DNA from 3 places in the Bradyrhizobium paxllaeri genome. Region 1 is predicted to be linked to each of the others. Evidence: predicted binding sites of a transcription regulator. Region 1 holds the regulator's gene; each other region holds the start of a gene.
The links. Region 1 encodes PhoB, which activates phosphate uptake and scavenging genes when phosphate is short. Its sites were predicted from a motif close to TGTCATNNANCTGTCAT; they were not measured.

Region 1 (7,325 bases):
GCCCCGGGATCGCGCCGGAACACCTGCCGCGGCTCACCGAGCGCTTCTACCGGGTCGATGTCGGCGACAGCCGCGCGCAAGGTGGAACCGGGCTCGGTTTATCCTTGGTGAAACATATTCTTAACCGCCATCGCGGCCGGCTTTTGATCGAAAGCGTGCCCAAAAACGGGGCGACCTTTGCCGCCTGTTTTCCCCAGGCGAAAACCCCTGTAGCGCATTGAACCTAAGCGATTTCAATCGCTTAAGGGTGTCATCCAACTGTCATCGAACCTTCGTAAAAGCTCTATCGACCGCCCCTACATGGGCGGCATGAGCGCGATCGGGCGCACCGGCGCTTCGCTCAGAAACGGAGATCAACCATGAATTTCGTCAGGACAATCGTCGCCGCCGGCATGGTCGCCGCGTCGACCTCGGCCTTTGCTGCCGACATCACCGGCGCAGGCGCCACCTTCCCGTTCCCGATCTATTCGAAGTGGGCCGACGCCTACAAGAAGGAGACCGGCAACGGCCTGAACTACCAGTCGATCGGCTCCGGCGCCGGCATCAAGCAGATCCAGGCCAAGACCGTGACCTTCGGCGCCACCGACGCGCCGCTCAAGGCCGAGCAGCTTGAGAAGGACGGCCTGGTGCAGTGGCCGATGGTGATGGGCGCGATCGTACCGGTCGTGAACCTCGAAGGCATCAAGCCGGGCGAACTGGTGCTGTCGGGCGAAGTGCTCGGCGACATCTATCTCGGCAAGATCAAGAAGTGGGACGATGCCGCGATCGCCAAACTCAATCCGAAGCTGAAGCTGCCGGCCGACGCCATCACCGTGGTCCGCCGCTCCGACGGTTCGGGCACCACCTTCAACTTCACCGACTATCTTTCGAAGTCGAGCGCTGACTGGAAAGCCAAGGTCGGCACTGGCACCGCGGTCGAGTGGCCGGTGGGCGTTGGCGCCAAGGGCAACGAAGGCGTCGCCGGCAATATCGGCCAGACCAAGAACGCGATCGGTTACGTCGAGTACGCCTATGCCAAGCAGAACAAGCTGACCCATACGGCGATGATCAACAAGGCCGGCAAGACCGTGCAGCCGACCATCGAAGCCTTCCAGGCGGCCGCCTCCAACGCCGACTGGGCCAAGGCGCCTGGCTACTACGTGATCCTCACCGATCAGCCCGGCGAGGCCTCCTGGCCGATCACGGCCGCGACCTTCATCCTGATGCACAAGGCGGCCACCGACAAGGCGGCGTCCCAGGAAGCCATCAAGTTCTTCAAGTACGCCTTCGAGAAGGGCGACAAGATGGCTGAAGAGCTCGACTACATCCCGATGCCGGACTCGGTCGTCAAGCTGATCGAAAAGACCTGGTCGGCTGAGATCAAGAGCTGACGGGGCCGGCGTCTTGCAATGCGATCGCTCAACCCGGGACGTCCGGGTTGAGCACCCCTCTCGGGACAAGAGAGGCAAGAACAAAGCGCGGGCCGAAAAGCCGTGCACCGAAGTCCGGGTCATTGGGCTATGTAAAGGGGATTGGGCGTGGCAGAAATGACGGTCGAGAGCGACGTAATGGACGCTGCCGGACCTTACGATCGCGCGAGGGCTCTCAGCGCGTTCAAGCTCGGCGACGTCACCTTCTACTGGATCACGCGCGCCTGCGCGATCTCGGTTCTCCTCATCCTCGGCGGCATCATCATCTCGCTGATCGTCGGTGCCTGGCCCGCGATCCGCGAATATGGCGCGGCCTTCCTGTGGACGCAGCGCTGGGCGCCGTCGGCCGATCCGCCCGTACTGGGTGCGCTCGGCCCGATCTACGGCACGCTGATCACCTCGGTGATCGCGATGATGATCGCGATTCCCGTCGGTCTTGGCATCGCGATTTTCCTCACCGAGATATGCCCGCTCTGGCTGCGCCGTCCCATCGGTCTTGCGGTCGAACTGCTCGCCGGCATCCCCTCGATCATCTACGGCATGTGGGGCTTCTTCGTGCTCGGCCCGTTCCTGGCCAATACCTTCCAGCCCTTCATGATCAGCATTTTCGACGGCGTACCTGTGCTGGGCACGGTCTTCGCCGGTCCCCCGTCCTATCTCAGCCTGTTCAACGCCGCGCTGATTCTGGCGATCATGGTGCTGCCTTTCATCACCTCGATCTCGGTCGACGTCTTCAAGACGGTGCCGCCGGTACTGAAGGAAGCGGCCTACGGCGTCGGCTGCACCACCTGGGAAGTCGTCCGCAACGTCGTGATCCCCTACACCCGTGTCGGCGTGATCGGCGGCATCATGCTGGCGCTCGGCCGCGCGCTCGGCGAAACCATGGCGGTCACCTTCATCATCGGCAATTCGTTCAAGATCCAGTCCTCGATCTTCGCGCCGGGCACCACCATCTCCGCCGCCATCGCCTCCGAATTCGCCGAGAGCGACGGGTTGCACCAGTCCGGCCTGATCCTGCTTGGGCTACTGCTGTTCGTGCTGACGTTCTTCGTGCTGGCGGCTGCGCGGCTGATGCTGATGCGGCTGGAAAAGAAGGCGGGGAACTGAGATGAACCCGATCTACGCTTCCCGCCGCCGCAAGAACGTCGTCATCAAGTTCCTGTGCCTGGCCGCCGCGGCGTTCGGCGTCACCTGGCTGGCGCTGATCCTGTTCACGCTGTTCTACAACGGCCTGACCGGGCTTTCGCTGCAGGTCTTCGCTCAGGATACGCCGCCGCCGGGCTCGACCGAGGGCGGCCTGCGCAACGCCATCATCGGCTCGATCATCATGACGGTGATCGGCGTCGGCATCGGCGCGCCGCTTGGCCTTTTCGCCGGCACCTACCTCGCCGAATACGGCAAGCACGACAAGCTCACCTCGGTGATCCGCTTCATCAACGACATACTGTTGAGCGCGCCCTCGATCATCATCGGCCTGTTCATCTATGGCGCCATCGTGGTACCGATGGGCGGCTTCTCCGCCTTCGCCGGCTGTCTGGCGCTCGCCGTGATCGTGATCCCCGTCGTGGTCCGCACCACCGAGGACATGCTCGGGCTGGTGCCCAATCCCCTGCGCGAAGCTGCGTCTGCGCTCGGCCTGCCGCGCTCGCTGGTCATCCGGCGCATCGCCTATCGTGCGGCGCGAAGCGGTCTGATCACCGGCGTGCTACTCGCCACTGCCCGCGTCGCCGGCGAAACCGCGCCGCTGCTGTTCACCGCGCTGTCGAACCAGTTCTTCAGCCTGAACCTGACCAAGACGATGGCGAACCTGCCGGTCACCATCAACAACTTCGTCCAGAGCCCCTATGCCTACTGGAAGGAACTCGCCTGGAGCGGGGCCTTGCTGATCACGCTCACCGTATTGGCCCTGAATATTGGCGCGCGCATTCTCGGCGCCGAGAGGACATCCAAATGACCGATCTTTCCGTATCCGTGAGTTCCGCCAGTGGACCCGTCCCGCAGGTGCCGTTGCCCGAGGCGGCGCCCAAGGTCACCGCGCGCGGCCTGAACTTCTATTACGGCGAGCACCATGCGTTGAAGAACATCAACCTGACGCTCGGCACCAACCGCGTCACCGCCTTCATCGGCCCGTCCGGCTGCGGCAAGTCCACGTTGCTGCGCATCTTCAACCGGATGTACGATCTCTATCCCGGCCAGCGCGCTACCGGGCAGTTGCTGCTGGACCAGACCAACGTTCTCGACCCCAAGCTCGATCTCAATCTGTTGCGGGCCCGGGTCGGCATGGTGTTCCAGAAGCCGACACCGTTCCCGATGACGATCTATGAGAACATCGCCTTCGGCATCCGACTCTATGAGAAGATCTCCAAGTCGGAAATGGACGGCCGGGTGGAGAAGGCGCTGCGCGGTGGCGCGCTGTGGAACGAGGTCAAGGACAAGCTCAATGCCAGCGGCCTCTCGCTCTCCGGCGGCCAGCAGCAGCGGCTCTGCATCGCCCGCACGGTCGCTGTCAGGCCTGAGGTGATCCTGTTCGACGAACCTTGTTCGGCGCTCGATCCGATCTCGACCGCCAAGATCGAGGAACTGATCCAGGAACTGGCGGAGGACTACACGATCGCCATCGTTACCCATAATATGCAGCAGGCGGCCCGCGTCTCCGACAAGACCGCCTTCATGTATCTCGGCGAGCTGATCGAATTCGACGACACCAACAAGATTTTCACCTCGCCTAGCGATCGACGTACCCAGGACTACATCACCGGGCGGTTTGGTTAAGGAGATAACAGATGGCTTCCGAGCACACCGCCAAAGCGTTCGACAGCGATCTTCAGGAGCTGACCCGCCTCGTCGCCGAGATGGGCGGCATGGTCGAACGCATGATCACCGAATCCGTCGACGCGCTGGTCCGCCGGGACGTCTCACTCGGCAAGCGCGTCGTCGCGACCGATGTCGAGATCGACCGCCTGCAGCACCTGATCGAGGAGCGCGCGGTGCTGACCATCGCCCGCCGCCAGCCGATGGCGATCGACTTGCGCGAAATCGTCGGCGCCATGCGCGTCGCCACCGATCTGGAGCGGATCGGCGATCTCGCCAAGAACATGGGCAAGCGGGTCGCGGCGCTGGAGAACGATTTCCAGCCGCTGAAGCTGATGCGCGGCCTGGAGCACATGACCGATCTGGTGCAGTCGCAGGTCAAGTCGGTGCTGGACGCCTATGCGGCGCACGACCTGCCGGCGGCGATGGCGGTGTGGAAGGGCGACGAGGAAGTCGACGCCATCTGCACCTCGCTGTTCCGCGAACTGCTCACCTACATGATGGAAGACCCGCGCAACATCTCGTTCTGCATTCATTTGATGTTCTGCGCCAAGAATATCGAGCGGATCGGCGACCACGCCACCAACATCGCCGAAACCGTGTTCTACATGATCGAGGGCCAGCAGATGCTCGACAAGCGCCCGAAGGGCGACATGACGACGTTTGCCTCCACGGTTCCGAATAGCTGAGGATACCAAGAATGAGCGCACGCATCATGGTGGTCGAGGACGAGGAAGCGCTGACCACGCTGTTGCGCTACAACCTCGACGCCGAAGGCTATGAGGTCGAGACCGTCGGCCGCGGCGACGATGCCGATACGCGGCTGAAGGAGCGCGTGCCCGATCTCGTCGTGCTCGACTGGATGTTGCCGGGCCTCTCCGGCATCGAACTCTGCCGCCGCCTGCGCGCCCGCCCGGAAACCAAGCAACTGCCGATCATCATGCTGACCGCGCGTGGCGAGGAGAGCGAGCGCGTACGCGGGCTTGCGACCGGTGCCGACGATTACATCGTCAAGCCGTTCTCGGTGCCGGAACTTTTGGCGCGGGTGAAGGGCCTGTTGCGGCGGGCAAGCCCGGAGCGGCTCGCTACTGTGCTCACCTATGGCGACATCGAGCTCGACCGCGAGAAGCGCCGCGTCGCGCGCTCCGGCCGCCAGATCGACCTCGGCCCGACCGAGTATCGCCTGCTGGAATTTTTCCTCGAACATCCCGGCCGCGTCTTCAGCCGCGAGCAATTGCTCGACAGCGTCTGGGGCCGCGACATCTACATCGACGAGCGCACCGTCGACGTCCACATCGGCCGCCTGCGCAAGCTGCTCAATCCGGGTCGGGAACAGGATCCCATCCGCACCGTGCGCGGCGCGGGATACGCGCTGGATGATCGCTTCGCGAAGGTGGAGCCGTAAGGCTTCGCTGCCATCTCGGCGCATTCAGCCGTCGTCCCCGCGAACGCGGGGACCCATAACCACTAATCTCGATTGTTGAAATGCGCTGGAGCCCCAGCGAGGCATAACCACAAACACCTGTGGTTATGGGTCCCTGCGTTCGCAGGGACGACGACGTTGAGATAATCGCGCCCCTTACCGCGTCTGCTTCGGCGCCTGCCGCCGCCGATCGGCCGCCGGCTGATACGCCACGCGCGAGTGATGCGCGCAATAGGGCAGGCCGGTGAGCGCCTTGCCGCCGCAGAAGAAGAACTCCGGGCTCGAGGGATCGCCGACCGGCCAGTGGCAGGTCGCCTCGTTCAATTCGAGCAGCGAGAGCCGCTGGCTCATCGGCACCACATTGTCGAAGGCAATCGGATCGGCCTCGATCTCCACCTCGAAAGCGTGCGCCAGCGCGGTGTTGCCGCGCGAAACCGGGCGCGACACCCGCATCATCTGCTGAGCGGCGGGGCGTGCCTTGCGCTGCCGCGGAGCAGCCGAGGAGGGGCTCTTGGCGCGGCCGGACAGGCCGAGCCGGTGTACTTTGCCGATCACGGCGTTTCGCGTCACATTTCCGAGTTCCGCGGCAATCTGGCTCGCCGATAATCCGGCTTCCCAGAGCTTCTTCAGCTGCTCGACGCGATCGTCGGACCAGGTTAAAACCGTCATCGTAATCTTCCCTTCGCATCGCGCCGGCCAATCGAGGGCAGCGCTGGCGATGTCATTCGTCTCAAAAATCCCTGCGGTCAGAATCCCTTAGCCCTCGCCGGGCGCGGAAAGAGCGCCCGAACGTTTACGCCTGCACAAATGGACTCTTAGGGATCAGAACTGCCGCACGAGATGTCGTACCCGACAGCCCAAACGCTACAATATGGCGTGACTCGGGCGCAAGAGTCCGCGCCCCAACGTCCACATGTTCCGACATCTAGGCTTTTCACTGCGTGTTTTACACCACACCGCAATCCTACGGATTTCGGCATCTTGCACTGCAGGAAAGGCCGTTCCATGGCGTGTTGACAGCGCTCCCGGCCTACATAGAATACCTCTCACGTGCCGCCCTTAAGAGGCGGCACGTTTCGTTTTCGCCAGACCGGCTGCTGCCGCGTTCGCGCTACTGCCTGCGTGTCCCCGGCCGGTCAAACCTTCAGTGCAAACCTTTTGTGATTGCCATGACCAATAGCGCCACGTCGCATCTGCTCCCCGTCTTCGCCAGGGTCGATCTCGGCTTCGAAAGCGGCGAGGGCTGCTGGCTGACCGCAACCAATGGCGAGCGCTATCTCGATTTCACCTCGGGCGTCGCGGTGAATGCGCTGGGTCATTGCCATCCGCATCTGATCAAGGCGCTGCAGGAGCAGGCGACCAAGCTCTGGCACATGTCGAACCTGTTCAAGTCGCCCGATGGCGAGAAGCTCGCCGCGCGGCTGTGCGAGCAGAGCTTTGCTGACTTCGTGTTCTTCTGCAATTCCGGCGCGGAGGCGATGGAGGGCGTGATCAAGGTCGTCCGCCGCTATCAATTCTCCAAGGGCCATCCCGAGCGCTATCGCCTCATCACCTTCGAGGGTGCGTTCCACGGCCGCACGCTGGGCACGCTCGCGGCCACCGGCTCCGCCAAATACCTTGAAGGCTTTGGTCCGCCGATGGACGGTTTCGACCAGGTGCCGCACGGCGATCTGGAAGCCGTG
Region 2 (7,325 bases), 2.0 Mb from region 1:
GGCCGCTGGCCAGCGCCTCCAGCAGCACCAGCCCAAACGTGTCGGTTCGGCTGGGAAAGACGAAAATGTCGGAGGCGGCGTAGATTTCGGCCAATTCCTCGCCGTGCCTTGCGCCAAGGAACACGGCATCAGGATATTTCCGCTCCAGCGCCATCCGGGCCGGTCCATCGCCGACGACGAGCTTGGTGCCGGGCAAATCGAGGTCGAGGAAGGCTTCGAGATTCTTCTCCACCGCGATCCGGCCGACGCAGAGATAGACCGGCATCGGCAGGCAGAGATCGGTACTGCGGGGATGGAATAGCGAGGTGTCGACGCCGCGCGACCACAGCACCACGTTGCGAAAGCCGCGCGTCCGCAATTCGGCCGCCAGCGCCGGCGTCGCCGCCATCACCGCCCGGCTCGGCCGATGAAACCAGCGCAGCGCCTTCCACACCCATGATTCCGGAATCGGCGAGCGCGCCGAGACGTATTCGGGAAACCGGGTGTGAAAGCTGGTGGTGAACCGCAAACCATGCTTGCGGCAATAGCGCCGCACGAGAAGCCCGATCGGGCCCTCGGTCGCGATATGAATGCTGTCTGGCTTTGCCGCCTTGATCAGTCGCGCGATTTTTGCCGGATACGGCAGAGCCAGCCGCAGGTCGGGATAGCTCGGCATCGCAAAGGTGCGAAACGATTGCGGCGTCAGGAAACTCACCTCGATGCCAAGCCCCCTGGCCGCTTCCGCCATTGCGGTCAGCGTGCGCACCACCCCGTTGACCTGGGGATGCCACGCATCGGTTGCGACCAGGATATGCGTCATGCGGCGCGCGCCGCGACGCGGGGAACCGGCGCGGCCCTTCGCTGCGGATCGGTCCAGGTGATGATCTCGAACCTCCCGTCCTCGTGCTCGGCGAGCGCCGTGCAGCTCTCCACCCAGTCGCCGCAATTCATGTAGCGGATGCCGTGCTCGTCACGGATGGTGGCGTAGTGGATGTGGCCGCAGATCACGCCGTCGGCGCCGTGCCGTCGCGCTTCACCGGCCAGCGTCTGTTCGAACGCGCCGATATAGTTCACGGCGTTCTTGACCTTCAGCTTCGCCCATTGCGACAGCGACCAGTAGGGCACGCCGAACATCCGCCGGAAGAAGTTGACGAGACGGTTCATCTGGATGGCGAAGTCGTAGGCCTTGTCGCCGAGATGGGCGAGCCAGCGCGCGTTCTGCACCACGAGATCGAAGATGTCGCCATGGATGACGAGGTAGCGCTTGCCGTCGAGGCCCTCGTGAATGGTGTTTTCCACCACGTCGATGCCGCCGAAATGGGTGCCGTAATAGTTACGCAGGAATTCGTCGTGATTGCCGGGCACGTAGATGACCTTGGCGCCCTTGCGCGCCTTGCGCAGCATCTTCTGCACGAAGTCGTTATGCGATTGCGGCCAGTACCAGCTCGACTTCAGCGCCCAGCCATCGACGATGTCGCCGACCAGATAGATCGTGTCGGCGTCGTGGGTCTTGAGAAAGTCCAGCAATCGATCGGCTTGCGAGCCGCGAGCCCCGAGATGGACATCGGAGATGAACAAGGTACGAAAGCGCCGTTCCGGGCTTTCTTCACTCAAGGCGTCACTACCCATGCCTGTCCCCTGACAGATTTCTGTGACAGGGCGATGACTAGTTCACGCGGCCCATAGCCCCACGAGAATCAATGTCGCGCCCCCGCGATTTGCGGATAGCAGCGCGATGCGACAGGCAAGCGACACGGCAACGGCGATATCTCGACGTCGTCCCTGCGGACGCAGGGCGACGGAGACAGCTCAATAAAACTTGTGAAAATGATGCACCGGCCCGTGACCGTGGCCGACGCTGAACCGGTCTGCCGCTGCGATCGCGGCGGTGACCCACGCCTTGGCGTTACGCACGGCCGTCTCCATGCCCTCGCCCTTCGCGAGTCCCGCCGCAATCGCCGAGGATAGCGAGCAGCCGGTGCCGTGGGTGTTCTTCGTCGCCACGCGCGGCGCGGCCAGCGCGATCGTGCCATTCGCGCCGATCAGATAGTCGATGCTCTCAGCGCCCTGCCCGTGGCCGCCCTTGATCAGCACCGCCTTGCACCCCAGCCCGAGCAAACGCTTGCCCTGTTGCTCGACCGTGGCTTCGTCCGTTGCCACGGCTTCATCGAGCAGCGCCGCAGCCTCCGGCAGGTTGGGCGTGATCACCGACGCCCGCGGAATGAGCCTGGTCCGCAGCGCCTCGACGGCTTCCGCGGCGAGCAACCGGTCGCCCGAGGTTGCGACCATCACGGGATCGAGCACGACGTGCTTCGGCGACCAGCGCGAAAGTCCCGCGACGATGGCATCGATCACCGGCGGATGCGCCACCATGCCGATCTTGACCGCGCCGACGTCGAGATCGGAAAACACCGCGTCGATCTGCGCGGTGACGAATTCTGCCGGCACTTGATGGATGCCGCTGACGCCTGTGGTGTTCTGCGCCGTCAGCGCCGTGATCACGGAGGCACCGTAGACGCCCAGCGCAGCGAACGTCTTCAGGTCGGCCTGGATACCGGCACCGCCAGAGGAATCGGAGCCGGCGATGGTCAGGGCGATCGGCGTCGTCACCGCAGGTCTCGCGCAGTTGGCGTGTTGGAGGTCATGGATCGTCCTACCGCGCCCCGCCACGGGCAGCAAGCCGGGTTGCCATGACCGGCGGTTTTTGGCCTATTGGGGCCAATCTATTCGGAGACGACAGCGATGGTTCCTTTCTTCGTCCAGTTCAAATGCAAGCTCGGCCAGTCCTACGCCGTCGCCAATGCGCTCGCCGAGGCCGAAATCGCCTCGGAGATCTATTCCACCGCCGGCGATTACGATCTGCTGGTCAAGTTCTACGTCGACAACGACACCGACATCGGCCACTTCGTCAACGAGAAGGTGCAGGTGATTCCGGGCATCCAGGACACCCACACCATCATCACCTTCAAGGCGTTCGGCACGGGCTAGCAGCAACCCCGCCTGCCCAAAAAATCGCCGACGACTTCGCCCGGCGCGGCCACGCCCGGGGGCCTTATGGGAGTGCCCGTCCTGTCCGAGACGTCAGTTACCTTCGACCGGCTGAAGGCCTTCATTCAGCAGGCGCTCACCGCGGTTGGCCTGCCGGACACTGACGCCGCAGAGGTCGCGGGGCTGATGGCGGCGGCCGACCTGCAGGGGTCGGACGGACATGGCGTCAGCCGGTTGCCGCAATATGTCAGGCGGATCAAGGCCGGTGGCTTCAATGTGCGGCCGAACATCCATATCGTGCACGAGCATGCCAGCACGGCCGTGCTGAACGGCGACAACGGCATGGGCCACCTCGTCATGAAGCGCGCCGCCGGGATGGCGATCGAGAAGGCGCGCAGCACCGGCATCGGCTGGGTCAACTCGCAGTTCTCAAACCATGCCGGCCCCGCCTCGCTCTACGCCACGATGCCGCTGGCCCACGACATGATCGGGCTCTATTTCGCGGTCGGCAATGCCAATCACCTTCCGCCCTGGGGCGGCCTCGACATGCTGCTGTCGACCAATCCGATCGCGGCGGCGATTCCGGCCGGCGACGAAAACCCCATCGTGCTCGATATGGCGACGACGGTCGCGGCCTACGGCAAGGTGAAGGCCAAGGCGCTGCGCGGCGAGACCATGCCGGAGGGCTGGATGATCGACCGCAAAGGTCAGCCCCTGACCGACCCGAAACGCGCCGACGAAGGCATGCTGCTGCCGCTCGGCGGCATGGAGGCCGGATACAAGGGCTACGGCCTAGCCATGATCATCGGCCTGCTCGCGGGCACGCTCGGCGGCGCCGCGATGGGAAGCGAGGTCATCGACTTCAACCACGATGACGATAGCGTCACCAACACCGGACAGGCGATCGCCGCGATCAATATTGCAGCCTTCGGCGACGTCGCCATCTTCAAACGAAGCGTCGATGCGCTGGTGCGCGACTTCCGCAACAGCGAGCGCATCCCGGGCGTAGACCGCATCTGGGTGCCCGGCGAACGCAGCCACGAAACGCGGATGAAGCGGACGAGCGGTGGAATTCCCGTCGCCCCGGCGCTATTGCGCGCACTGGACCAGGTCGCCGACGACCTCGGAATATCGCGGCTTGGAGACTAGGCCTGCGGCTGGCGGTCGAAGCCGCCGACCGGCATCGGGCCGGCCCATCGGATAGCCTTGCGAAGTCGACCCTGCTACGCAAAACGGCACTGCCTTACCGCAACGCACGTCATGGACGTTAACCATGGCACGCTTTTGCCATAACAGGATCATTCTACCGCCTTGATATTTTTCATTATCTGGGGCGTCGTCAATCGGGAGTTCCGCGGCGGCGGACGTTCCGGGGGGAGTAGTCGCGAGTACCACCATGGGGACGCTGTACGATTTGCTCGGAGCGCTTCCGAGTGATGACGCCGAGGGCTTGCGGACGGCGTTCCGCAAGGCCGCGAAGGCGACGCATCCCGATATTAATCCCGACAATCCAGATGCGGCACAGAGATTCAGGGAACTCGTGCGCGCCTATGACATCCTGAACGATACCGAGCAGCGCGCGACCTATGATGAACTGCTCGCGATCGCGCTTCAGCCGCCCCCCGAGACGAAGACAACGCACACCTACGAGAGGCTGCACAAGCTCGCCTCCAACACGATGGCGGCCTCGGTCATTTCGGCGGTGCTGGTGGGCGGCTACGTCCTGTTCGGGCTTTTCTCGCCCCCTCCCGGCGCCGCGGAATTGCTGACCGACAGAACCACCGGCCGTGCGCAGGAAGTTTTGGCGCTGCTGCCCGACACCCCGATGCAGGACGAGGCCCACGCCCCGCGCGGTAGAGAGGTGCCGCCCGGTGGAGAGGTTTCAACCGGCACGGTCACGCTGGCCTCCGCAGCGCCGGCAGCAAAGGAAGTGGGCGCCGCGCCGATCGGCCGTTTCGGGCCGATGCCGGCTTTCGCCATGTACAATCTGGGCATTCAGTATTCGCCGCGCTTCGGCGCCGCCTATTTGGATCGCGGCTTCGTGCTGTACCGGGTGGACGATTTCGACCGCCCGTCTGCCGACATTGCAGCCGCCAGGCGTGCTGCGGATTTGAGACGCAGCAAGATCGCCACGCCCGCGCCCGTGCCGCAAAAGCCGTTGACCATCGTGCCCTCGCTGCCGGAGAGGCGCGAACCGGTCGCCGCGGCCCTGACGCCCTGGAGGCGCGAGCCGGTCACCGCAGCCTTGACGCCCTGACGGCGCGCGAGGCGCGTTCTTCCATCGAGGCCGTCAGCCTTCTTTCTTCTTCGGCCGCGGCGGTCCCTCGACCGCGGGCAGCGACTTCACGTATTCCGCTATCGCGGCGCGATCCTCCGGCGACAACTGCGACGTATTCTTGATCACGCGCACCATCGATCCGCCCGCGGTGTCGCCATCGGGCGTTTGTCCGGTCTCGAGGAAGTAGGTGATGTCCTTTGCGCTCCACTCGGCCAGTCGCTTCTGGGTGATGTTGGGCACCCAGCCCTCGCCCTCCGGATTGGGCCCGCCGGCGAAGCGCTGCGTCTCGACGATGTCGCCGAGGAAGTTGCGCGGGCTGTGGCACTCGGCGCAATGGCCCATGCCGTTGACGAGATAAGCGCCGCGATTCCATGACGGAGAACGCGAGGCGTCCACCGTGGTGAGCTTGTCGTCCATGAACAGCCATTTCCAGATTCCGACATTGCGGCGGATATTGAATGGAAACGGCACGTCGTGGTCGCGCGGTTTGCCGGTCACCGGCGCAAGCGTCTTCAGATAGGCAAAGAGATCGCGGACATCATCGACCGTCGCATGCTGATAGGACGGATAGGGAAAAGCCGGAAAATAATGCGTGCCATCCGGCGAAGCCCCCTTGAGCACCGCAGTCACGAAATCCGCTTCGCTCCATCGGCCGATGCCGTAAGTGGGATCGGACGAGATGTTGGGAACGTAAAACGTTCCGAACGGCGAAGGCATTGCAAGCCCGCCGCCGAGCTTCAGCCGGTCGGGCTGGTTGGGAACGGCGTGGCAGGAGGAACAGCCGCCGGCATTGAACGTTGCAAGGCCGTTGGCAAGGTTCGGCGTGCGGGGCGGCAGCGAAGCCGCTGCGACAACTGCCGGAATCGTCAGCCACCAGTAGACGCCAAAGCCGGCGGCGCCGATCACTATCAGCCCAAGGAGAATTCGTCGCAGCATTCACCGATCCATCGTCAGCAGTCTCAAACCGATGACAGTATGAACGCACATCGCGCCATAGGCTTCCACGAAATTTGGCTTCCACGAAATTGCTGGTGTCATGGCCGCCGTTTGGGGAATAAATCCGGAAAGTCGTTGTTTTGAGGCTGACACGGCCGCTTTCGTATCAACAGGGAGAAACACCATGTCGAACAAAACCATGCTTGTCACGCTCACGCTGGGGGCAGCGATTGCTTTTGCCGGGCCCGCTTCTGCCGACAAGATGAAGGCGACGCTGGACGGCAAGGCCCAGGTGCCGCCCAACACCAGCGCGGCCACTGGTACCGCCGACATCGACTATGATCCCGCCAGCAAGAAGCTGAGCTGGAAGCTCTCCTATTCCGGGCTGTCCGGCCCTGCCACCGCCGCGCATTTCCACGGGCCTGCCGAAGCCGGCAAGAATGCAGGCGTCGCGGTCGCCATTCCCAATGCGACGTCGAGCCCGGTCGAAGGCAGCGCGACGTTGACCGACGCGCAGGCCGCGGACCTCGTGGCCGGCAAGTACTATGTCAACATTCACACCGCGGCCAATCCGGGCGGCGAAATCCGCGGTCAGGTAACCAAGTAGATTCACCGGCCGACGGCAGGTAAAAAAGAGGGCGGCACGCTTTACACGCCGCCCTCTTTTTCTGATCCGAATTAGATTTTGAGGCGGAACGTCTCGTGGCAGGCGCTGCATTCCTTGCCGATGGCCGGCACGTTCGCCTTCAGCGAATCGATATCCTTGATCTTCGCCTTGGCTTCGGTCACGACCTTGGCGAAGCTGTCGATCTTCGCAGAGAAGCCGGCCTTGTCTTCCCAGACCTTCGGAGAAGCGCTGTAATCGCCTTCAATCTTCAAGCCCTTGATGCTTTCGGGAAACATCGTCGGCAGCTTCTTTGCCGTCTCTTCCAGTTGGCCGAGCGCCGTAGTGACGGCCGCCTGGTCATAGGGTTTTTCGCCCTTGACCATCGGACTCAAGACCGCGCCCAAGGCCCTCCCGGTTGCCTTCATGGTCTTCTGGGTCTCGTTGGCTACATTCTGCTGGGCGATGCCTGCACCGACGCTCAGGAGCAATGCCCCTGCGACCACCAACATTCGCTTCATTCGCTTGCCCCTTCTTGGC
Region 3 (7,325 bases), 990 kb from region 1:
AGGAATTGAAGCTGAAGGACGTCACCAAGCTGCATGCCGGCTATGGCGATCTTCCCGACCTCAGCAAGGTCGATCAGGCTTCCGACGTCGTCTTCACCTGGAACGGCACCACCTCGGGCGTGCGTGTGCCGAACGCTGACTGGATCAGCGCTGATCGCGAAGGCCTCACGATCTGCGACGCGACCTCGGCCGCTTTCGCGCAGCCGCTCGACTTTGCAAAACTCGATGTGGTGACCTTCTCCTGGCAGAAGGCGCTGGGTGGCGAAGCCGCGCATGGCATGCTGATCCTCTCGCCGCGCGCGGTGGAGCGGCTCGAGACCTACAAGCCGGCCTGGCCGCTGCCGAAGATTTTCCGCCTCACCAAGGGCGGCAAGCTCAACCAGGGCATCTTCGAAGGCGAGACCATCAACACGCCGTCGATGCTGTGCGTCGAGGATTATCTCGATGCGCTGAACTGGGCGAAATCGATCGGCGGCCTCAAGGCCCTGATCGCACGCGCCGATGCCAACACCAAGGTGCTGTCGGACTGGAAGGCGAAGACGCCGTGGATCGATTTCCTGGCGCAGGATCCTGCGATCCGCTCCAACACATCGGTGTGCCTGAAGTTCATCGATCCCGCGATCACCTCGCTCAATGCGGACGCGCAGGCGGACTTTTCGAAGAAGCTCGTCGCGCTGGTCGAGAAGGAAGCTGCCGGCTACGACTTCGCTTACTACCGCGACGCGCCGGCGGGCCTGCGGATCTGGTGCGGCGCCACCGTTGAAGCCTCCGACGTCGCGCTGCTGACGCAGTGGATCGACTGGGCCTTCGCCGAGACCAAGGCCGCGCTGCCCAAGGCAGCTTGATCGTCACCCTCCCCTGGAGGGGGCCGTGACGAGCAAAGCTCGCTCGTGGGTCGACGCACCCGAAGGGGGCGTTGGGGTGGGGTGATCTCTCCGCACCCGACGCACGCAGAGTTCGCAGTTCACCCCATCCCGGCGCTGCGCGCCGACCCTCCCTCTGCAGGGGAGGATGAAGGAAACATTCCAATGACCAAACCCAAAGTTCTCATTTCCGACGCGCTTTCCCCCGCCGCCGTGCAGATCTTTAGGGATCGCGGCGTCGAGGTCGACTTCCAGCCCAATCTCGGCAAGGACAAGGACAAGCTCGCCGAGATCATCGGCAACTATGACGGGTTAGCGATCCGCTCGGCGACCAAGGCGACCGCGAAGATCATCGAGAAAGCAACGAAGCTGAAGGTGATCGGCCGCGCCGGCATCGGCGTCGACAATGTCGAGATACCCGCGGCCACCGCCAAGGGCATCATCGTGATGAACACGCCGTTCGGCAATTCGATCACGACCGCCGAACATGCCATCACGCTGATGCTGGCGCTGGCGCGTGAAATTCCGCAGGCCGACGCCTCGACCCAGGCCGGCAAGTGGGAGAAGAACCGCTTCATGGGCGTCGAAATTACCGGCAAGACGCTGGGCGTGATCGGCTGCGGCAATATCGGCACGATCGCCGCCGACCGCGCGCTCGGCCTGCGCATGAAGGTGGTCGCGTTCGATCCGTTCCTGTCGCCGGAGCGCGCCAAGGACATCGGTGTCGAGAAGGTCGAGCTCGATGAACTGCTCAAGCGCGCCGATTTCATCACGCTGCATACGCCGCTGACCGAAAAGACGAAAAACATCATCGACGCGGCGGCGATTGCGAAAATGAAGAAGGGCGTGCGCATCATCAATTGCGCCCGCGGCGGCCTGGTCGATGAGCAGGCGCTGCTCGACGCGCTGAATTCCAAACATGTCGCGGGCGCGGCCTTCGACGTGTTCGTCGAGGAGCCCGCCACCAAGAACGTGCTGTTCGGCCATCCCAACGTGATCTGCACGCCGCATCTCGGCGCCTCCACCACGGAAGCGCAGGAGAACGTGGCCCTGCAGGTCGCCGAGCAGATGTCGGATTATCTCTTGACCGGCGCGATCTCGAACGCGGTGAATTTTCCCTCGATTACGGCGGAGGAAGCGCCGAAACTGAAGCCGTTCATCGAACTCGCCGAAAAGCTCGGCTCGTTCGCCGGCCAGCTCACCGAGAGCGGCATCCTGAAGACAGAGATTACCTATGAGGGCCACGTCGCCGAGATGAAGATCAAGGCGATCACCTCGGCGGTGCTGTCGGGCCTGCTGCGGCCGATGCTGGGCGAGGTCAATGTGGTCTCTGCGCCGGTGGTCGCGAAAGAGCGCGGCATGGTGGTGGACGAGATCGTACGCGCGGCGCAGAGCGACTATGAAAGCCTGATCACGGTGACCGTCACCACCGAACGGCAGGAACGCTCGGTGTCCGGCACCGTCTATCACGACGGCAAGCCGCGGCTGGTCGACATCAAGGGCATCCGCGTCGATGCCGAGTTCGGCAAGTCGATGATCTATGTCACCAATGAGGACAAGCCCGGCTTCATCGGCAGTTTCGCCAGCTTGCTCGGCGACGCCAAGATCAACATCGCTACCTTCCATCTCGGCCGCGTCAAGCAGGGCGGCGACGCCATCGCGCTGGTCGAGATCGACGGGCCGGTGCCTGCCGACGTGCTGGCCAAGGTGCAGAAGCTGCCGCAGGTGAAGCAGGCCAAGGCGCTGGCGTTCTAAAGACGCGTCAGTTTTTCTCTCCCCGAAGAGGGTGTTTCTGGTTCGCCGCGGTCCTGCCGCGGCGAAGCTGCATGGAAGCCTCAAATCTCGATCGAACCGGTTTCCTGCTCCCTGCGTCTCATGACCGGGGGTGATGGGCAGTTGTTTGCGCGTCGCCATCGGGCGACCGGTTCAGGAGAGAATCCATGAGATTGAAAGCGAACGGTTTTTTCACGGCGAGCATCGCCGTGCTGGCGGCGTTTGCCGCCGGCGGGGCCCGCGCGGCTGACGTGGCCGCCAGTTCGGTGGTGGACGCGGTGACCGTCTATCCCGACGGCGCCAGCGTGACGCGCCTGGTCACGGTCGACCTGCCGGCCGGCGAGAATTCCGCTGTTCTGAAGGATTTTCCGCTGACGCTGGATCCAACGTCACTGCGGGTCGAGGGTGAGGCCGGTGCAAAGCTCACGATCGGCGCGATCGACGCCAAGCCGCCGCGCGCGGCGCTGCCGGTGAACCTGCCCGAACTTGACAAGCGCATCGAGGCGCTGAAGGACGAGCGTGGCAATCTGCAAGGCGCGATCGATGCGGCGAACGCACGGCGCAAATTCGCTGAGCGTTTTGCCGATGTTTCGCCCGCCGGTATCGGCGAGAAGGGTGAGGCACGACCGATTTCCGAATGGCGTACGGCCTTTGCCGCGGTCGGCGACGAAATCGCCAGCGCCGACGCCGCCATTCGCGACGCCCAGCGCAAGCAGCGCGAACTCGACCGCGAGATCGCCCGGCTCGAACAGGACAAGGCGAAGAAGCCGCCGAACAAGCTTGAGGTGCGGATCGAACTCGCGGCCGCGGCCGCCACCAAGGCGACGCTGCGGGTGACCTATGCGGTCCGCAACGCGCGCTGGACCCCGCTTTACGACGCGCGTCTCGACTCCGGCGCCAGGGATCGCAAGCCGGCGCTCGAACTGGTGCGCCGTGCCGAAATCACGCAGAACACCGGCGAGGACTGGTCGAATGTCGCGCTCGCCGTTTCCACCGTGCGAACTGCCCGCGGCGGCAGCGCGCCCGACCTGAAGTCGCTGGTCGTGCAATACCCGCAAGTACCGCGTCCGATGGCGGCAGCGTCCGCCTCGGATTCTGCGGCGGCACCAGCCATGGAGAGGATGAGGCAGTTCCGCCTTGGCGCGGGGAAGAGCGATGAACTCGTGATGGAGAGGGCGGCCGAGCAACAGGCCGTGGCTGATGTCAGCGGCTTCCAGGTGGTGTTCAAGATTCCGGGGCGCGTCAGCCTCGGCGCCAGCGAAGGCGCAAAAAGCCTGCGCGTCTCCAGCGCGACCATCGCGCCCGATCTGGCGGTGCGTGCGGCGCCGGTGCTGGACCCGACGGCGTTCCTCGAGGCGAGCTTCAAGCAGAACGAGGATGCGCCATTGCTGCCCGGCCGGGTTTCGATCTATCGCGACGGCGTCTTCGTCGGTCGCGGCCAGATGGCTGCCGCGGCCAAGGACGAGACCGTGCGGCTCGGCTTCGGCGCCGACGACAAGATCAAGATCGAGCGCAACGTCCTCAAGCGCAACGAGGGTTCGGCCGGCCTGATCATGACGACCTCGAAGACCGACGAGCGGGCGTTCAAGACCACGGTGCGCAACGGTCATGATTTCCCGATCCGGATCGCGATCGAGGACCAACTGCCGGTCAGCGAGAACGAGGAGATCCAGGTCGAGATGCTGTCCTCCACGACGCCGCCGTCCGCGACCAATGCGCGCGACCGGCGCGGCGTGCTGGAGTGGGCGTTTGAGGCCAAGGCAGGCGAGGTGAGGGACATCAACTTCGCGTGGCGGATTCGCTGGCCCAAGGACAAGGGCGTCGTGATGGTGCCGGCGGGGTAGGGCGGCGTCGTTCGGTCACGGAAGGAGCCGTCATTGCGAGCGCAGCGAAGCAATCCACATTCCCGCGCGGGGATAGATGGATGGCTTCGTCGCTTTGCTCCTCGCAATGACGGCGAGAGACCCTCACTTCGCCTTCAAAAACTCAGCCACTTCCAGCAGCACGAATTCATTGTCGTCGGCCTTGTTGGGATCGCGGCTCGACGAGAACGGCAGGTTGTTGTCGTTGCCGACGATGATGTGCGTGTCGTCGACGCGATCGACGTTCTCGATGGTGAAGAACGGGAAGGTCAGCACGCCGTCGTTGAGCGGCTTGCGCGCCTTCTTCTCGGGATCCCTGATCTTCATCAGGTCGATATAGGCGATCTTGCGCACGGGCTTGCCGGCATTGGCGTCGGAAAGCTCGACCTTGTAGACGCGCTTGAACTTGGCGAGATCGGGAAAGCAGTTCTCGCCGCGCTGGCCGGCCGGGCAGGCCTTGTCGGCGGTGCCTTCGCCATTGTCGCGCTCGATGATCAGGCCGGTTGATCCGTCGATCATGTTGAAGTCGCCGATGGCGTTGCCATTCTGCTCAAACACGTAAGTCCAATAGCGGCCGGTGAATTTTTCGGCGGCGACGTCGAATTCGAGGATGCGCGACGCTTCCTTGCCGTCGACCTTTTCAACGTCCTTTTTCTCGGCGTCCCAGAGCGGGCCTTCGAGCAGGCCGTAGAGGAATTTGCCGTCCTTCGAGGCGGCAAAGCCTTCATAGCCCTTGGAGCGGCGCAGGTTGACGGTGGTGTAGCTCGCGCCCGGCGTCGCCGGCGACTGCACCGACCAGTGATCCGGCGAGCGCACCGGCTTGCCGTCGGCAGTGGTCTCGAACACGGCCAGGACCTTGCCGGTCTTGTCGGCCTTCAGCACATAGGGGCCGAACTCGTCGCCGATCCAGAAGGTGTCACCAATGATCTGAAAGCCTTCGGTGTCGAAATCGGCGCCGGTGAGATAGCGCTTTGCAGTGTCCTCATGCACGATGCGGAACGGCACCTTCTTGTCGGGATCGTGCAGGAAGATGGTTTCCTGCCGCTCGATCTTGCCGCTGGCCCAGTGGATCTTGTGGCGGTTGAGGTACAACATCGAGTCGGCCGAGTTGTAGCGCGAGCCCATGCCGTTGTCGGTGAGCACCCAGAACGAGCCGTCCGACATCACCTTGATGCCGGAATGGCCCTGCAGCGGTTGCCCCTTGAACGGCAGCGAGACGCCAGTCGGCCGCTCATAGGACTTGCCCATCACGGTGCCCACGGCATCGGTGCGCTTGCCGGTGGTGTATTTGCCCGCGGTCTTGAGATCATCGGGCGCGTCAGTGGGCGCGTCGATGAAGCTCTGCGCCGGCAGCACGGCGTGGCCCTTCAGTGTGGCGGGAAACTCGCCTTCGCCTTGCGCGAAGGCGGCACTGACCAGAAAGACTGACGCAACGGAGCAGAGCAATGACACGCGCATGGCGGATCTCCTTGTGATGACGATGCGCCGTGTCTTGCGGAGCGGCTGTTACAGCCGGCTGACAGTTTCATGAACGGCGTGTGACGCCGTTGGATAAGGCTGCGGCCTTATGCCGTCAGAGCCGGTTTCTAGGGCGATGCTGCCGGCCGCATGGTCTGCGGCAGCAGGAACGGCACGCCCTGCTCGGTGTAGTCGATCGTCACATCGACCTCGAAAATCCGGCGGATGGTCTCGGCCGTGATCGCTTCGCTGCGCCCGCCGTCGACGGCGAGCCGGCCTCGGTGCAAGAGCACGATGCGGTCGGCGAAGCGCATGGCGAGATTGAGATCATGCAGCACGGCGATCACGGCGGTGCCGTTCTGCGCGCGCTGTTTCGCCGTTTCCACCAGATCGATCTGATGGCGCATGTCGAGGCTGGAAGTCGGCTCGTCGAGCAAGAGAAGGCCGGGACCATGCTGCGCCTCGCCGCAGGCGAGCTGCACCAGCACGCGGGCGAAATGCGCGCGCTGCTGCTCGCCGCCGGAGAGCGTCGGCAATTGCCGCTGGCTGAAATGCGAAAGGCCGACCTCGCCGAGCGCCGCGTCGACCAGCGGCTGGGCGGTGGCGCGACCGGCATCGCCCGCGCCCATATGGACGATTTCCTCGACCGTGAACGGGAAGGTGACGTTGACGTGCTGCGACAGCATCGCACGGTGAAACGCGAGTTGGCGCGGCGGATAGAGGCGGATGTCGCGCTGCTTCAGCCTGACCTCTCCCCGTGTCGGGCGAAGATCGCCGGACAGCATCCGCAGCAGCGTCGATTTACCGGCGCCGTTGGGGCCGACGATGGCGACCATCTCGCCCGCCTTGATCTGCAGATCGATGCCGTCGACCAGCGTGGCGCCGCCGACCACCATCGAGACGGACTGTGCTTCGAGAAGGGCGGTCACAGCGAGACCAGCCCGCGCTGGCGCAGCAGCATGCCCAGGAAGAACGGCGCGCCGATCGCGGCGGTGAGAATCCCGATCGGCATTTCCGCGGGCGCCACGATGGTGCGGGCCAATGTATCCGCGCCCGTCATCAGCACCGCGCCAAACAGCATCGAGGCCGGCAACAACAGACGGTGCGCCGGTCCAATCACCAGCCGTAGCAGATGCGGCACCACGATGCCGACGAAGCCAACGACGCCGCAGACGGAGACGGCAACGCCGGTCATTGCCGACACCAGCACGATTGAAATCCGCTTCAGCCGTTCGACGTCGACGCCGCTGTGGAACGCCTCGGCTTCGCCCAGCACGAGCACGTCGAGCCCGCGCGCGATCGAGAAGCAGGCGGCCAGCGCTATTCCCAGCACCGGCGCCAACGCGGCGAGCTTCGGCCAGGTCGCGCC

Region 2: the regulator PhoB is predicted to act here: its motif matches at 1,631-1,647, upstream of LMTR21_RS27295 (UDP-2,3-diacylglucosamine diphosphatase).
Region 3: the regulator PhoB is predicted to act here: its motif matches at 6,004-6,020, upstream of LMTR21_RS32215 (esterase-like activity of phytase family protein).

The regions. Positions count from the first base shown of each region.
Region 1 covers NZ_CP042968.1:7,741,177-7,748,501, reverse strand. Annotated here, with positions in the region: gene LMTR21_RS37115 (ATP-binding protein) at 1-221, shown strand, start outside; gene pstS (phosphate ABC transporter substrate-binding protein PstS) at 360-1,370, shown strand; gene pstC (phosphate ABC transporter permease subunit PstC) at 1,518-2,516, shown strand; gene pstA (phosphate ABC transporter permease PstA) at 2,518-3,363, shown strand; gene pstB (phosphate ABC transporter ATP-binding protein PstB) at 3,360-4,181, shown strand; gene phoU (phosphate signaling complex protein PhoU) at 4,193-4,909, shown strand; gene phoB (phosphate regulon transcriptional regulator PhoB) at 4,921-5,625, shown strand; gene LMTR21_RS37080 (GcrA family cell cycle regulator) at 5,800-6,312, opposite strand; gene LMTR21_RS37075 (aspartate aminotransferase family protein) at 6,813-7,325, shown strand, end outside.
Region 2 covers NZ_CP042968.1:5,716,569-5,723,893, forward strand. Annotated here, with positions in the region: gene LMTR21_RS27290 (glycosyltransferase family 4 protein) at 1-799, opposite strand, end outside; gene LMTR21_RS27295 (UDP-2,3-diacylglucosamine diphosphatase) at 796-1,608, opposite strand; gene thiD (bifunctional hydroxymethylpyrimidine kinase/phosphomethylpyrimidine kinase) at 1,789-2,589, opposite strand; gene LMTR21_RS27305 (Lrp/AsnC ligand binding domain-containing protein) at 2,722-2,967, shown strand; gene LMTR21_RS27310 (Ldh family oxidoreductase) at 3,034-4,116, shown strand; gene LMTR21_RS27315 (J domain-containing protein) at 4,364-5,224, shown strand; gene LMTR21_RS27320 (c-type cytochrome) at 5,258-6,181, opposite strand; gene LMTR21_RS27325 (hypothetical protein) at 6,182-6,382, opposite strand; gene LMTR21_RS27330 (CHRD domain-containing protein) at 6,366-6,788, shown strand; gene LMTR21_RS27335 (c-type cytochrome) at 6,860-7,306, opposite strand.
Region 3 covers NZ_CP042968.1:6,751,427-6,758,751, reverse strand. Annotated here, with positions in the region: gene LMTR21_RS32230 (phosphoserine transaminase) at 1-845, shown strand, start outside; gene serA (phosphoglycerate dehydrogenase) at 1,029-2,618, shown strand; gene LMTR21_RS32220 (mucoidy inhibitor MuiA family protein) at 2,804-4,480, shown strand; gene LMTR21_RS32215 (esterase-like activity of phytase family protein) at 4,604-5,956, opposite strand; gene LMTR21_RS32210 (heme ABC transporter ATP-binding protein) at 6,085-6,885, opposite strand; gene LMTR21_RS32205 (FecCD family ABC transporter permease) at 6,882-7,325, opposite strand, start outside.